DNA from 2 places in the Methylobacterium sp. GC_Met_3 genome. Region 1 is predicted to be linked to the other one. Evidence: riboswitches for the same ligand, from Rfam matches in the RefSeq annotation. Region 1 holds a riboswitch; the other holds the start of a gene.

Region 1 (8,285 bases):
CGCCATCATCGGAACCGGCAACATGGGTGGGGGCATCGCCCGCCTCCTGGCTACCAAGGGCATCCCCGTCGTCCTCGGCGCGCGGGACCCGGCCAAGGCCGCCGGGCTCGCCGAGGAGATCGGGTACAAGGCGCAGGGCGTCGGCATCGAGGCGGCGGTGAAGCTCGCCGACGTGGTGATCCTCGCCGTCTGGTACCCGCAGCTCGCCGAGACGATCCGGGCGGCGGGCGACCTGACCGGCAAGGTGCTCGTGGACATCTCGAACCCGGTCACCGAGGACTACAAGGCCCTGCGCATCGGCCACACCACGTCGGTGGCCGAGGAGATCCAGGCGCTGGCTCCCGGAGCCAAGGTCGTGAAGGCGTTCAACACCATCTTCGCCGAGCTGCTGCCGGCCGAGGCGCGCGCGAACCGGGCGGCGCCCGTGCAGGTCTACGTCGCGGGCGACGACGAGGCGGCCAAGAAGGCCGTGTCAGATCTCGTCGCGGCCGGGGGGTTCGAGCCGGTGGAAAGCGGCCCGCTCACGAATGCCCGCTTCCTGGAGCCTGTCGGAGAGATGAACATCTGGTTCGGCTACTTCCTCGGCCAGGGCCAGCTGACGGCCCCCAACTGGGTCCGGGCCTGAGCCGCGCCCTCTCTGGGTTGCCCGATAGCGGTGATCAGATCACGGAGCCCCTGGCCGCGCGGCAAAGGCGGCCGGCCTGCCCTTCGCCCCTTCGCGCAGGCTGGCCGCTTCCCGGTGTGCGTAGGCGTGAGCAAAGACTGTTTCGGCCAACTGATTCGATCGCCCCTTAGACAATCAGGGTTGCCGTCATGAAACGGCTACCCTGATTTACTCTAGGTTTATCCGATGCGGAACTTTGGTGTCCGAGCGCAGATCATTGGGTCGGCTATCAGCCGACGACCTCGCGCGGGTGGGTCCGATCACGTACGGCGATCCGAGCCAGGACGCCACGATTGGCGATCTCGCCGACCGGGCCATCGCGGTGGCGCCGGACCGTTTCGCGGTGATAGGCTTCTCCATGGGCGGCTACGTGGCCCGCGCGATCGCCCGTAGCGTGCCGGACCGGGTGCGCGCCCTCGTGCTGATCGCAACCTCGGCCCGGGGCGACACGCCGGCCCAGGCACAGAGGAAGGCCGCCGCAATCGCCCATGTGCGCCGGCAGGGCTTCGCCGGCCTCAGCCGAGGCGCGATCCTGCAAGCGGTGCATCCGGCGCGCGCGGGTGATGCGGCCCTGATCGCGCGCATCCGGGCGATGGGCGACCGGCTCGGCGGCGCGGTCTTCCTGCATCAGGCCGGGCAGATCCGCGAGTCCGACCACGCGCAGCTCGGGCAGATTGCCTGCCCAACCCTGGTGGTCGCGGCCGCGCAGGACGCCCTGCGCAGCCGTGACGAGGCGCAGGAGCTGCGGGATGGCATTCCCGGCGCGACCCTGACGGTGATCGACGGCTCGGGGCACATGCTGCCCCTCGAAGCCCCCGACGCCTTGGCGGCGGCGATCGTGCCCTGGCTGCGGTCTCAGGCCTCCGGCGCCTCGACGATCGGATCGTAGCGGGCGGCGTCGAAGCCGAGCAGGTTCCAGCTCTGGGCCATGTGGGGCGGCAGCGGGGCGCTGACGTCGATGGGTTTGCCGGTGCGCGGGTGCGGGATCACGATCCGGCGAGCGAGCAGGTGCAGGCGGTTCTGGATCCCGCCCGGCAGCTCCCAGTTCTCGATCGAGAAGTATTTCGGGTCGCCGACGATCGGATGGCCGATATGGGCCGCGTGGGCGCGCAACTGGTGGGTGCGGCCCGTCACCGGCTTGAACGACAGCCAGGACAGCTTCTGGGCCGCCTGATCGACCATCGCGTAGTAGGTCAGCGCGTGGCTCGCGCCCTCGTCACCGTGCTTGGCGACGCGCATCCGCGCATCGGCGTCGGTCGGCTCGTCCTTGGCGAGGTAGGTCGAGACCCGCCCCTGGCGGACCCGCGGCACGCCGGCGGAGAGCGCCCAATAGATCTTGCGCGCAGCCCGCGAGCGAAAGCTCTTGGCGAGCGTCGCGGCGGCGAGCCGGGTCTTGGCAATGATCAGGCAGCCGGCGGTGTCCTTGTCGAGTCGGTGGACGAGACGGGGCTTCTGGCCGTCCGGGCCGGTCAACGCGGCGAGCAGGCCGTCGACGTGCCGGACCGTCCCGGATCCGCCCTGGACCGCGAGGCCGAACGGCTTGTTGAGGATCATCATGTCGGCATCCTCGTAGAGGATCAGCGACCGGATGAACTCGGCGTCGTCCTGTTCGCGCGCGGGGTTGCGCGGCCGTTCGGAGGGCTGGTCGAGGCGCAGCGGCGGCACGCGCACGTTCATGCCCGGCTCCAGCCGGTCGTTGGGCTTGGCGCGCTTGCCGTCGACCCGCAATTCGCCCTTGCGGACGATGCTTTGCACGCGGGTAAACGGCAGCAGCGGGAAACGAGCGGTCAGGAACCGGTCGATGCGCATGCCGGCCTCGTCCGCCTCGACCGTCAGGGTCTGCACCCCGGAGGCGAGGGTCGCGGATGCGGCGGCGCGCTGCTCGCGGCGGGTCGGGCCGACCTGCGGGGCAGGGGCCCGCTCCGTCGGGCTCGGCCGGGCGGCGGGCTTGATCGCGGACCGCGGCGGGCTTTTCCGTGGGGCGGCCTGAGCTTTTGCCTCGACCTTTGCTTCGCCGTCCGCAGCGCGGGGTGCCGGCTTCTGCGCCGCGGGGGTCGCGCGGTCGGCGGCCCCGGCGGTCCAGGGGTCGCGGGCACCGGCATCGTCGCCCCGGTTGCGAGCCGCGCGTTCTGCGGCGTCGCGGGCGCTGGTGCGGGGGCCCGTGCGGGCGCGCCCGTCCGCCCAAGGCGCACCGGGCGGGGATCTGCGCCCCTTGGGGCCGCCGCGTGAGGGGGGTCGTGTCGTCATGAATCTGCCAGAACCCGCCCCGTTGCGGACGGACCAACCGGGCGCAGCGACCTCCGCTTCGCGGGATTGTGCGCACCGAGGAAGGGGACGGTCTAGCATCGCGGACATGCCGCGGCAAAGGCAGGCGGCCGCGTTCCCAAACAACCCAGCCGGCCCGAGGCCAGCCGGGGTTACGCCCCGGCGAAGCCCCGCCGGATGATCGTCGGCTGCGGAAGCTCGGCCGCCGGGTGCGCGGATCCGGCCATCGGGTCCCTCGCCTTGGCGGCGAGCTCGGTCCGGAGCGCGTGGAATTGCTTGCGTGCTTCGGCGATATCGAATTGGCTTTGCATCTCCATCAGCGTCTCCATCTCGATGCCGAACACCGTCTCGATACGGAACGCCAGTTCCGCGGTCAGAGGTGCCTTCTCGTTGATGAAGTCGAACAGGTCGTGACGCGGCACGTCGAGCAGGCTCGCGGCGTCCATGACGGTGAGGTCGCGCGGCTCGATCACGTTTCGAAGAACGTAGCCGCCAGGATGGCCGGTATTTTGCAGTCGATAGACCATAATCGGCACGCCTTTCGCAAGATATACTTTTGGTCTATTTATCCTTTTGACTATAGACCGAGATTAGTACCCAGAAAGCTTCCGACCTGACCGAGATCTGAAGCAGATAGCTTGACTACGCAGAACGTGGCGCAAGGTTCCACGACAGAGGCTGATCCTTGTCGGTCACCGCAAGATGCATCCAGGGAGTCGATTTTCCCCTCCGTTGCAATATCTTTACTTGCTTTGTATCTCGAATAATTTGCGCATCTTGAACGCGCGGGCGTTTCGCGCGCCGCGATATGGATGCCGCGATCTCGATATCGAAGGCGTTGCCGCAAACAGGCACATGGGCCGCGCCGTGTCGCAGTCCCCATGCCCGCAGAACCGCCCCCGCTGCAATTCCCGCCGACGCACAGGCTGGATGAGATCTGCCGCCGCAGAGCCCTGAAATGCACGCGCGCCGCGGCGAGACGCGGAGCCGTTCCTGTTCCATGACGGTGAGGAACGGCTCCGCGTCATCCGCGACGGGGATGCCAGCGGGAAGGGGCCATGCCGCGACCGTCAGGCGGCCGATCGACGGCCCGACTTGCTCGGTTGCGCGTTCTGCTTGGCAACCATCTGCATCTGGGCGGCGCGCTGGCGTTGGCGCAGGAGGGTGAGGTCGAAGCGCGTCTGCATCTCCATCAGCGCCTCTGCATTGAAGCCGAAGGCTTTCTCGATCTCGAAAGCGATCTCGACCGTCAGACTGGCCCGCTCGGCGAGGAAATCCGACAACCCCTGGCGCGTCACCCCCAATGTGGCAGCGGCCCCCATGATCGTTAGATTGCGTGGCTCGAGAATCTTGCGACGGACGAAGCCGCCGGGGTGAAATGGCTTTGCCAACGTGTAACCCGTATTCATCGTTTAATCCCCAGATTATATCGAGCGATACCCAAGTCATACCAACGTGCTTGCCGTTTCGCGGTGCGGACCAGCACTTCCAGAGTGCCGCACGTTACTTGCGCGTGAAGGAGAAAAACTTTAGCTGCCCGCGTGCCCGCCGAAGATCGCGCGTTTCGATTGGCAGCGAACTCATTACAGATATGAGTTTCAGCGGATCAATCTCTGCTTACGACCTCGTTTGTCTCAAACTTTAATACAGATTTAATCGTTAAGATCATCAAGAGAGAACTGATTTAGCGATCATACCGCCACCAGTCAAGCAATCAGGAGCTGAAACGATCCACCGTTCTCTATCATTTCTTTGATGTGATCTTATTTTTGCAAAGCTGGCGAATGAAAGATCTTGGCCAGATCCATAGCCTCCGGAAGAAATTCATTTCCGGAAGAACGAGACTCCACGTCGCCGGCATCACGCAGCCGTTGGTGGCCCGATCGGCGACTCCGCGACGGTTATCTGAGATATCCACAAGCTTGACCTTGCGGGTGGAAGCAATCAAGCTCGGCCGTGACGGTTCCCTTCGGGGATCAAAAGGGAACGCGGTGTGGGGCTCGCCCCGAGGCCGCGGCTGCCCCCGCAACTGTAAGCGGCGAGCCCTTCACTACCATGTCACTGGGTCGCGAGGCCCGGGAAGACGGTGTCAGGGCGGCGACCCGTGAGCCAGGAGACCTGCCGTCAGCCGTGGTCACACGCGAAACGCGTCGGGCGGGGTGTCCTGACGGGTGTCGAGCCGCCCGTGCGCAAGCACGGTCGACACGGCCTCGTTCGCGGTGACGTGCCACAGCAAGCGCGCCCGCGACGCCACTTCGATGTCCGTCCACGCCATCACCACCTTGCTTTTGCCCGTCCGGGAGGCCTGCGCGCACCTATGGGGCCGGAGCTTGGGAATGGCGCCGTATTTGTAATGTTATTACATTGCGAATATGGGACATGGGCAGCGCGGGCCGCGCCAGGATCCCGTTCCCCATGTCTCCATCGACGCTTCGTACCCGTTCCGGCCGGCCTGCTCCGCTGTACGGTGGCCTCCTCCTCGCACTCCTCGCGAGTCCGGGTGCCGCGCAGGAGATCGTCACGCTCGACCAGCTTTCCGTGGAAGGTGAGGGCGGAGACCCGAACCGCGCCAGCCCGACCGGCCTCAACCTGCGCACCCGCGACAGGACCGCGAGCCGCCTCGGCCTGACCCCGCTGGAGACGCCCGCCAGCCTCGACATCGTGTCGGGCGAGACTGCGCGGCTGCGCGGCCAGGACACGATCGCCGAGGCCGTGACGCAGGACGCCACCGGCATCACCACGATCGCTGCGCCCGGCAACGGCAACGGCGCGTTCACCGCCCGCGGTTTCGCCGGCCCAAACTCGATCCAGCAGCTCTACGACGGCACGCGCTTCTATGTCGGCGCCAACACCGTGACCTTCCCGTTCGACACGTGGAATGTCGAGCGGATCGAGGTGCTGCGGGGGCCGTCCTCGGTGCTATACGGCGACGGCGCCATCGGCGGCGTCATCAACGTGGTGCCCAAGAAGCCGGTCTTCGTGCCGATCAACGCCGCTCGCGCCGTGGTGGGCACGGACGGTGTGGCGCGGCTCGCCTTCGATTCCGGCGGCGGGATCGGGCAGGCGGAGTTCGGCGACACCTTCGCGTACCGCCTCAACGTCAGCGGCAACCGCGCCGATGGTTGGATCCGGCCCGAGGGCGATTTCCGCAACCTCGCGGTCTCGGCAGCCCTGCTGTTCCGGCCGAGCGCCGACCTCGCCTTCACGCTGAGCCACGATCTCGGCTACCAGGAGCCGGCCCGCTACTGGGGCACACCGCTGGTCGAAGGTCGGATCCCGGACCTGATCCGGTTCAACAACTACAATGTCCGCGACGCGAAGATCACCTGGGCCGACAACTGGACCCAGTTCAAGACCGAGTGGTCGCCCTCGGCCGACATCACGATCCGCAACACCGCCTACCGGCTCACCAGCCGGCGCCATTGGCTCGATGTCGAGCAGTATTCCTACAACCGCGGCACCGGCCTGGTGGACCGGGGCGACTACCTCGAGATCTACCACAGTCAGGAGCAGGTCGGGGATCGGCTCGACGCGACGGTCAGGGGCAGCCTGTTCGGCTTGCCGAACCAGTTCGTGACCGGGTTCGACGTGAACCACATCGATTTCCGCCACACCAACAACTTCACTTTCGACCAGAGCACCAGCGTGCCGCTCACCGGCTACGATCCGGGTTTCTTCCCGCAGAACGGTCGGGCCCGTCCGGCCTATGCCACGCAGACGAACCAAGCCTCGGTCTTTGCCGAGGACCGCGTGATCCTGTCGGAAAAACTCTCGTTCCTCACGGGCGTGCGCCTCGACGTGCCGACGCTGAACAGGGAGGATCTGCAGACCGGTTCGCGCTTCGAGAAGACCTACCGGGCCCTCGGCTACCGGTTCGGCCTCGTCTACAATCCGACGCCGGACAGCGCGCTCTACGCCCAGTACAGCGTGGCGACCGATCCGGTGAACAGCCTGATCACGCTGAACCAGTCGCTGGCCGGCTTCAAGCTCGCCACGGGCGATCAGGTCGAGATCGGCGCCAAGGGTCTCGCCTTCGGCGGCGCCCTGGAATGGACGATCGCCGGCTACCGGATCGTCAAGGACAACCTGATCTCGGCGATCCCGGGGCAGCCGACGCTGTCCACGCAGGTCGGAAGCCAGTCCTCGCAAGGGTTCGAGCTGGCGCTCGGCTGGCTCTTCGCCCCAGGCTGGCGGCTCGACGGCAACCTCGCGCTCCTGCACGCGCAATACGACCGGTTCGACCAGTCAGTGGGCGGCGCCACCGTCTCGTATGCCGGGAACCAGCCGATCGACGTGCCCGAGCGCGTCGCCAATCTCTGGCTGACCTGGGATGTCGCACGCGACTGGACCGCACGGGTCTGGCTTCAGAACGTCGGCCAGGTCTACAGCGATTTCGGCAACACGGCGCGGCGGCCGGCCTACAACCTCGTCAACCTCGTGCTCGACCATCAGGTCACGGAGGCGTCGCGCCTGTCGCTGCGGGTCTACAACCTGTTCGACAAGGTCTACGCGATCTCGGGCAACGCCGTGAACGGGGTCGGGACCAATTGGCTGCTCGGGCGCCCGCGCTCGGTCGAGGTCGCCTACACGGTGACGTGGTGAGGCTGTCGCGGCGGCTCGGTAAGGCGGGCCGCCGCTGGCTGCTGCTGTTCCACCGCTGGGCCGGCATCGCCGCGGGGCTGTTCTTCGCCCTGTGGATCGGTTCCGGGCTGGTGATGCTCTACGTGCCGTTCCCGATGCTCACCGAGGCCGAGCGCCTGCGGCGGCTGACTCCAATCGCCTGGGATCGAGTCACGGTCTCACCGGACGAGGCGCTCCGCGTCAGTGGCCTCGGCGGCGTACCCGCTGCCGTCACCCTGGAGATGCAGGGCACCGAGCCGGTCTACCGGATCGAAGGTCAGGATAGCGCCCGCGCAACGGTCTCGGCGCGGACCGGTGCACGGCTCGGCCCGCTGACGCCCGAAGATGCGCGGCATCTCGCGGCCGAGGGGGCTCCGGACGCGCGGGTCGAGTTGGTCGATCGCGACCAGTGGACGGTCACGGCCCGGTACGATCCGCTCCGCCCCTTCCTGAAAGTCGCCCTCGGCGACCCGGCGGGGACCGAACTCTACCTTTCGCAAAGAACCGGCGCAGTCGCCCTCGATACGACCCGGTTCGAACGGGGCTGGAACTTGGTCGGCGCGGTGACGCACTGGATCTACCTCACGCCGCTGCGCGCCCGCGCGGAGCTGTGGCGGACGGTGCTGTTGTGGCTCTCCGGCTTCGCGGCCCTCGGCGCGCTGAGCGGAGGCGCGATCGGGATCTGGCGCCTGCGCCTCCGGCGCCGCTACGCGGGCGGGGCCGTGACGCCCTATCG
Region 2 (8,285 bases), on a different contig from region 1:
GCCGAGGACGGCGGAGCGGTAGACGAGGAGCAGGGCGAGGGGTTCTGCCCGTGCGTCCGCGAGCGGGATCGCGGTTTCCGCCGCCGCCACGGCCTGAGCGAGGGGCGGCGTCGTACAGCCCGGGCACCACGCGAAGCCCCGGGGCAATGGTTGGGGCGGCTCGACCGGAAGGTCCGCGCCGATCCGGCTCGCGAGGAGCCGCAACATCTGGCGCAGGTTCTCGGGGCCGCCAGCGCGGAAATAGGCGTCGAGCCGGTCCGCAAGCGCGGGATCGGTCGAGGAGGCGGCAAGCCGTGGGTCGGGCCGGTCGTCGCCCGGCAGCACCGCCAGCACCACCCCATGCGCCCGCGCTGCCTCGGCGCAGCGCTCGACCCCGTAGCGCCAGTAATCGAGCCCCCCGAGGCAGCGGATCACCACGATCTTGGCGCGCGCCACGATGCGCTCCACGTAGAAATCGACCGAGAGCGGGTGCCGCAGCTTGGCCATCTTGGCGAGGCGCAGGCTCGGGAGGCCCGGCTCCACGGCATACGCCCGCGCGATCCCGGCGAGGTCGCTGTCGGTGAAGGACAGCACGACGAGATCGCCGGGCTCCTGCCCGAGATCCACCGCCGCCTCGCCCTCGTCGAGGGAGACGGCATCGATGCGCACAAGATGCATCGCCCGCGTCCCTAGGTGTTGACCGGACGGACGCGCGCGACGGGTCTCATCCCGCGAGCGCCGTCGCGACGGCGTCCCGATCGAAGCCCTTCAAGCCGATCACCACGAGCGCTCCATCGCGCGCCTCGCCCGACCGCCAGGGCCGATCGAAATGGTGGGCAACGCGCCGGCCGACACCCTGCACCACGAGGCGCATCGCCTTGCCCTCGACCTCGGCGAACCCCTTGATCCGCAGCACGCCAGCAGTCTCAGCCGCCTTCTCGACGCGGGTCGCGAGATCGGCCGCCGTCACCGCCGGGCGGATCGGCAGCGCTACGGTCTCGAAGTCGTCGTGATCATGGTCCTCACCCTCGCCGTGGTGGGACGGGCGGGCATCCAGATCATCTTCGGCCGCCGCGCCGAGGCCCAGCAGAACCCGTGGATCGATGACGCCCTTCTCGGTCTCCACCACCTTCACGGCGCGCGGCAGATGCCCCTCGACCTCGGCCCGGACCCGGGCGCGGGTGTCGGCGTCGATCAGATCGACCTTGTTGAGCACCACGAGGTCGGCGCAGAGGAGCTGGTCCTCGAACACCTCCTCCAGCGGATTGTCGTGATCGACCGATTGGTCGGCGGCCCGCTGGGCGGCCAGCGCCGCGGGATCCTCCGCGAACACACCTGCGGCGACCGCCGGCCCGTCCACCACCGCCACCACGCCGTCCACCGTGACCCGCGAGCGGATCGCCGGCCATTGGAAGGCCTGGACCAGAGGCTTCGGCAGCGCGAGGCCCGAGGTCTCGATCAGGATGTGCTCCGGCGGCTCGGTACGGGCGAGCAGCGTCTCGAGGGCCGGAACGAAATCGTCCGCCACCGTGCAGCAGATGCAGCCGTTCGGCAGCTCGACGATGGAGTCCTCGGTGCAACCCTCGACGCCGCAGGCGGCCAGGAACGACTTGTCGAAGCCGACATCACCGAACTCGTTGACCAGGATGGCGAGGCGCCGGCCCTTCGCGTTCTCGATCACGTGGCGGACCAGCGTCGTCTTGCCGGCGCCGAGGAAGCCCGTGACGATGGTGCAGGGGATCTTGGCGACAATCGTCATTCGGCGGCCTCCAGGGTGCCGGCCGGAATCGGGCGCGGTGCAGGGAAGGGGGGGATCCGGGCGATCACGCCCTTCTTGAATTCGGTCGGTCGCTCGCGCCACGGCACGATGCCGTCGGGCGTCGCGGCGTAGGCGGCGAGCCCGGCGAGAATGATCTCGGCGGAGGCGGCCGGGTCCATGTCGCCGTACACGTAGGTCCAGCGGTCCGCCGCGGCGACCGCCACCGTGCAGGGGCGCTTGCAGACCGACAGGCACTCCACCGGCTCGACGCGCAGATCGACGGCACCCTCGGCCCGAACGCGCAGGGCGTCGAGGAGGCGGGCGCCGGCCCTGGGGCCCTCGGGGTCGTCACCGTCGCGGCGGCACGTCGTGCAGACGTAGAGGACGGTCTCAGCCATGGGCCGTGCCCCGCGCGGTCCCGCGGCCGAACACCAGCCAGGCCCGACTGAACCCGAGGCCCAGCAGCATCCAGAACACGAAGCTGATCGCCAGCGAGCGCGCGGCGAACTGCGCGGCCAGTGCCGCCGGCAGCGCTGACGCCCCTTCCGGCGCCTGCGGCGCGCCGACCACGTGCGGCGCGATGATCAGGACGACCCCGCCCAGGATGGCGATCAGCGATCGGCGCACGGCGATCAGGTAGAGGCCCATGGCGGTGGACGCGGCGGTCATGACCCACCACGCTTGCCGGACGGCCAGCGGTGCTGCCTCACTGCCCGGCAACTCCGGCGGCAGGCCGAGGCCGGGTGCCAGGGCGACGCTGGCGAAACCCGCCACCGCGAAGGCCACGGCGACCTGCGGCGTTGGCTCCCGCCCGCAGGCGAGCATCACGGCACCGAGCAGGAGCGCGTAGCCGACGGCACCCACCAGGGTCGCAAGTCCGGTGAAGGCCATGCGCGGCAGACCCGCGCCCGGTTGCCATTCCGGTGCCGTGTCCGGCGCGGCATGATCGTGGCCGGCATGAGCGAGAACGATCGGCAGTGTGCGGGCGGCCTGATGACTGGGCTCGGCCTGCTCGTAGCGCTCGGCCGCCACAATCAGCGGCGAGGTCAGCGTGAGTTCGAGGCCCATCACGACGACGGCCGCGAAGAAGCCGGCGGCCAACGCCGCCGACAGAAGCCGGATGATCATCCCTGCGACGATGGCGTCAGTGACAGGGGAAGTTCTGGGTATGCCGGAAGTCGTGAGCCGCGTTGTGGAACGCGATCGCCGGCGAAAAGCCGACCATGAACAGCAGGCCGAGGCCGAGGAAAGCCGCGAGCGCGACCGCCACGGGGCGCTCGGACGCGCGGGCACCGACGGTGACGGGGGCGAGGGTCGAGGTTGTCATGGGTCTGTCTCCAGCCGCCCCACCGGCGGCAACGCGGGATCCTGTCGTGACGGCAGGTCTCCTGGCTCGCGGCTCGACGCCCCTGCCGCCTTCCCGGATCGCTCCGGTGGCTCTCGGCAGGCGCTCGCCGCTCACAGTTGCGGGGGCAGCCGCGGAATCGGGGTTCGCACCCCTCACCGCATTCCCTTTTCACCCCGTCGCCGGGGCACCGTCACGCGGTCGTTGTAGACGCATGACAGCTCTCGCACAACGGAGGCGCGGCGGAATCATTTCCGCCGCCTCGCGAACGGTGGGGACTGGTCAGCGGGCCGGGGATCCCCACGGTCGCGGCGGCCGGGCTGGCCGTCCATAGCCACAACCGAGATGCGTGATCGTGATGAGAGTCCTATGGCTGGTCCTTGCCCTTCTCGCGGCGTCATCCCTGCCGGCCCAGGCCGATGACACGGATGCCGCGCTCAAGGCGGGGAACCTCGTCCTGGAGCAGGGCAGCGCGATCACGCTTGTGGCGGAAGACCTGTATCTCTCGGAGCAGGAAGTCAGGGCCGATTACCGGTTCCGCAACCCGACCGGAACCGACATCGCGGCCATCGTGGCGTTCCCGATGCCCGACCTCGTCGGCGCGCCCGTGATGGCGGTTGCCATCCCCGATCCGGCCCAGGCCAACGTCCTCGCCTTCAACGCCACGGTCGATGGCCAGGCCGTTCCGTGGCAGCTCGACCAGCAGGCCTTCCTGATGCGCAACGGCCAGTCGGTCGAGATCACCACCGAGCTTAACCACCTGGGCCTCCCGCCCGTACCGACCGTTGCGGCGACAAAGGTCCCGCTGCGCCGGCTGTCGGAGCCGCGGCGCCACGCCCTTATCGAGGCCGGCTTTCTCGATCGGCAGGTCCACAAGGACGGGACGATCTCGGACGTCCCGCTCTGGACGCTGAAATCGCGGTACTGGCGCCGGCAGATCTTTCCGGCAGGGCGCGATGTCGCCGTTCGGCAGGGCTTCACGCCGAGCCTCAGCGGGCAGTCCAGCCTTTCGTTCGGTTCGCCGGATCTGGGTTCGTCCCAGATGGCGCGTTACGCCGACCGGTTCTGCACGGATCCCGCCTTCGCGCGCTCGGCCCAGGCCCTGTATCGGCGGGCGAGCGCCGACGGCAGCCGGTCCTTCCAGGCCTACGAACGCTATCTCACCTATCTCTTCCCTGCCGGGACCGGAACGATCGGCACGTTCAAGCTGATCGTGGACAAAGGTGATCCGTCCACGATGGTCGCGTTCTGCGGCAGCGATCTCAAAAAGACGGGTCCGACGACCGTCGAGATGGTCGTGAAGGACTTTGTGCCACGCCGCGATATCGATGTGCTCTTCCTGAAGAGCGCTCCGCGCGTATCGGCTTTGCCCCCTCTATAAACCTGTCCCCGCCCCGCGTTCGGCCCAGCTCCGGATCGTCCGGCTGCTGAAACGGCCCGTTGCGAGGCCGCCGACCGCTAGGGCGCGTCCTTCGTCTGCCCCGGTTTCGCATCTCCGTCGCGGGCCTTGAGGGCATCCGCGTAGAGCCGCGCCACATCCCGGTGGAACGCCGCCCGCGAATCGGCTCGCGTGTAGAACATGTGCCCCCCGGGATAGACCGCGAGGTCCAGGCGCCCGGCCGCGTAGGCGGGGGCCTGGGCGAGCAGGAGCTTCGAGGCGAAGTAGGGGGTCACAAGGTCCGTGAAGCCGTGCGCCACCAGGACCCGGAGCTGCCCGTCGAGCGCCAGGGCGCCCTTGAGATTGGAGAACACCTCCGGTGCCTGCCGTCCCGAGCCCCAGCTCCAGCCGTGATTCACGGCGTTGTTCAGGAGCTCGTAGCGCATATTCGGCACGGGCCACTTGAGCGTGCGGGCGTAGAGGTCGAGCATCGCGCTGGTCAGCGGTGCCTGAATCGCAGTGAGCTGCGGATCGTCGAAGTTCGACTGCGTTGCGTCCGGATTCGGGTCCCATCCGGTGATCCCGGTGTCGTAGGCGCTGGCGACGCGACCCCCAACCCGGTCGATCTCGCGCTGGACGCTCCGGGTGGACAGCCGCGCCGCCTGAGAACGCACGAGTGCGGCGTCGAGCCCGACCAGGGGCGCGACCGTCTCGGTCATCCGGGCGACCGCGCCTGCATCGGACGGACCTTTGAGCAGATCCGACAGATACGGGCCGGAGGCGTAGGCCTCGGCCTCCCCGAGCAGCGCCGGCGTCGGCACGGTGCCCTTCCGCTCCAGCGCACCGGCCGCGAGGGACGGCAGCTTGAGCACGTAGCCCCAGGGATTGGCCCGGGGCGCCTCCAGCCACGCGAAATCGAGCACCGGCGAGAGCAGCACCATTCCGGACAGGCCGACGCCGATATCCTCCTGAAGCTTTTCGGCGATCAGCGGACCCCGGAAGCCGCCGTAGCTCTCGCCCACGTAGAATTTCGGGCTCGCCATGCGGTCGTTGACGCGCAGATAGCGGGCGATGACGGCCGACAGGGTCGCGGCGTCCGAATCGACCGACCAATAGGCCTTGCCGTTGCCGTCCGCCGCGCGGCTGTAGCCGGTTCCGACCGGATCGATGAAGACGAGGTCGGTGAAGTCGAGCCACGTGCCGTCATTCGGGGTGAGCGCCACCGGCTGCGACGGGCTGATGTGGTCGCCGCCGGTCGGCAGCCGCCATGGGCCGATTGCCCCGATGTTCAGATAGGCCGAGGCCGCACCGGGGCCGCCATTCACCGCGAAGGTGACCGGGCGCGGGCGCCCGGCCTCGGGCGCCATCGTGTAGGCCACGTAGGCGATCTCGGCCTGAAGCTTCCCCGATTCATCGACCAGCGGCAGGCTTCCGGCGGTGGCGGTGAAGGCGAGCGTCCGGCCATCGGGCAGCACCAAGCTGTGCTGCGTCGTCGAATCGGGCGGCAGGCGGCGTCCCTCGGGACCGCGGGGCGCCTGCCGGGCCTCCGGCCGGGGATGGCCATGCGGCGCCTCCTGGGCGCCGAGCGGCAGGGACGCGCTGAACGCCAGGGCGAGGCCGAGCGTGGCGCAGGCGAAACCTTTGTTGCGGATCACTGTCAGGCCTTCTTGTTCCAGCGACCCGAATCGTCCTGCTGCCAATAGGCGACCGTGTGGCCGGCCTCCTTGGCCTGCTTCCATTGCTCACGGGCACGCAACAGGGCGTCCTGATCGGTCCCGTCGAACAGGATGCAGATCCGCTCGTACGCGTTCGCATCCGGCGGCAGGTCGGCGCCTTCCACGAGGAAGCGGATCGAGGCCGTGTTGGGGTTCACGTCCCGCAGGGTCAGGACAACCGGTTGGCTCCCGGTATCGGGCTCGCGGTCGGTGCCGTGCGGCAGGAAGCTCTCGTCCGAATAGGTCCAGAGATGATCGTCGAGCGCCTGAAGGCGCTCCTCGGTGGCCGCCTGGATCGCAGCCTGCCAGCCCCGGTCGAGGGATCGCTCGACAAGGTTCGGCAGCACCTTCTCCAGCGGCTGGCGCTGCATGTGGTAGAACAGGATCTCTGTCACGGCTGCCGAGATATAGGGTCCCGCAGTCCGATGCGAGCAGCGGCGCGCCGCCGCGCCTTCAGACCAGACGGCTCTGCTCGATCGCCGCGCCGACGAAGCCCTTGAACAGCGGGTGCGGCTCGAAGGGTCGCGACTTCAACTCCGGGTGAAACTGCACGCCGATGAAGAACGGGTGCCCAATATGCTCCACCGTCTCGGGCAGAAGCCCATCCGGCGAGACGCCCGAGAAGCGCAGGCCCTGGGCCTCCAGCCGCTCGCGATAGGCCATGTTGACCTCGTAGCGGTGGCGGTGGCGCTCGGAGATGTCCGTGGTGCCGTAGATCTGGGCGATCTTCGATTCGGGATCGAGCTTCGCGTCGTAGGCGCCGAGCCGCATCGTGCCGCCGAGATCGCCGGCGGCCGCGCGCCGCTCCAGCTCGTTGCCGCGCAGCCACTCGGTCAGCAGGCCGACCACCGGCTCGGCGGTCTCGCCGAACTCGGTCGAGTTGGCCTCCGGTAGGCCGGCGAGGGCGCGCGCCGCCTCGATCACCGCCATCTGCATGCCGAAGCAGATGCCGAGATAGGGGATGCGCTTCTCCCGGGCGAAGCGGGCTGCGCGGATCTTGCCCTCGGCACCCCGCTGTCCGAACCCGCCCGGGACCAGGATACCGTTGAGGCCTTCGAGGAAGGGCGCGGGATCCTCGCGCTCGAACACCTCGGCCTCGATCCATTCGAGGTTGACCTTCACCCGGTGGCTGATGCCGCCATGGGTCAGCGCCTCGGTCAGCGACTTGTAGGCGTCCTTGAGCCCCGTGTACTTGCCCACGATGGCGATGGAGACCTCGCCCTCTGGGTTGCGCACCCGCTCGGCGATGGTTTTCCAGCGGCCGAGATCCGGCTCCTCTCCGTGCTCCAGGCCGAAATGGCCGAGCACCTCGCGGTCGAGACCGGCCTGCCGGTAGGAGAGCGGCACCTCGTAGATCGACGCGACGTCCCGGGCCTCGATCACCGCGGTCTCGCGAACATTGCAGAACAGGGCGAGCTTGCGCCGCTCGTCGACGGGGATGTCGCGGTCGCAGCGGCAGAGCAGGATATCGGGCTGGATGCCGATCGAGCGCAGCTCCTTCACGGAATGCTGCGTCGGCTTGGTCTTCAACTCGCCCGCGGACGGGATGTAGGGCAGCAGCGTCAGGTGGACGTAGCAGCAGTTGCCCCGGGGGAGTTGCTGGCCGAGCTGGCGGATCGCCTCGAAGAACGGCAGCCCCTCGATATCGCCCACCGTGCCGCCGATCTCGACCAGCACGAAGTCGAACGCGTCGTTGCCTTCGAGGACGAAGTCCTTGATCGCGTTGGTGACGTGCGGGATCACCTGAATGGTCGCGCCGAGGTAGTCGCCCCGGCGCTCCTTGGCGATGATGTCCTGGTAGATCCGGCCGGTGGTGATGTTGTCGGCCCGGCTCGCCGGCACGCCGGTGAAGCGCTCGTAATGGCCGAGGTCGAGGTCCGTCTCGGCGCCGTCGTCGGTGACGAAGACCTCGCCGTGCTGGGTCGGGCTCATCGTGCCCGGATCGACGTTGAGATAGGGGTCGAGCTTGCGCATCCGAACCCGGTAGCCGCGGGCCTGAAGCACCGCCGCCAGGGCCGCCGAGGCCAGCCCCTTGCCCAGGGAGGAAACCACGCCGCCGGTGATGAAAACGTACCGCGTCATGGGCTTCGGTCCATAAAGAAGAGGCCG

Evidence for each region. A riboswitch is a leader RNA that binds a small molecule or an ion and turns the genes downstream of it on or off. The one in region 1 is predicted to bind cobalamin.
Region 2: linked by a shared signal. The riboswitch ahead of OXS27_RS14530 (CbtB domain-containing protein) and the one ahead of OXS27_RS02575 (TonB-dependent receptor) in region 1 are both predicted to bind cobalamin.

What each region holds. Positions count from the first base shown of each region.
Region 1 is NZ_JALNUL010000001.1:520,715-528,999, reverse strand. It holds gene OXS27_RS02605 (NADPH-dependent F420 reductase) at 1-625, shown strand, start outside; gene OXS27_RS02600 (alpha/beta fold hydrolase) at 915-1,553, shown strand; gene OXS27_RS02595 (RluA family pseudouridine synthase) at 1,520-2,911, opposite strand; gene OXS27_RS02590 (HigA family addiction module antitoxin) at 3,082-3,456, opposite strand; gene OXS27_RS02585 (HigA family addiction module antitoxin) at 4,000-4,338, opposite strand; cobalamin riboswitch at 4,873-5,070, shown strand; gene OXS27_RS02580 (hypothetical protein) at 5,064-5,204, opposite strand; gene OXS27_RS02575 (TonB-dependent receptor) at 5,345-7,531, shown strand; gene OXS27_RS02570 (PepSY domain-containing protein) at 7,525-8,285, shown strand, end outside.
Region 2 is NZ_JALNUL010000010.1:13,014-21,298, forward strand. It holds gene cobN (cobaltochelatase subunit CobN) at 1-657, opposite strand, end outside; gene cobW (cobalamin biosynthesis protein CobW) at 704-1,738, opposite strand; gene OXS27_RS14520 (DUF1636 domain-containing protein) at 1,735-2,136, opposite strand; gene OXS27_RS14525 (CbtA family protein) at 2,129-2,866, opposite strand; gene OXS27_RS14530 (CbtB domain-containing protein) at 2,883-3,065, opposite strand; cobalamin riboswitch at 3,099-3,293, opposite strand; gene OXS27_RS14535 (DUF4424 family protein) at 3,442-4,464, shown strand; gene OXS27_RS14540 (peptidase S10) at 4,542-6,053, opposite strand; gene OXS27_RS14545 (DNA polymerase III subunit chi) at 6,119-6,571, opposite strand; gene OXS27_RS14550 (CTP synthase) at 6,630-8,258, opposite strand.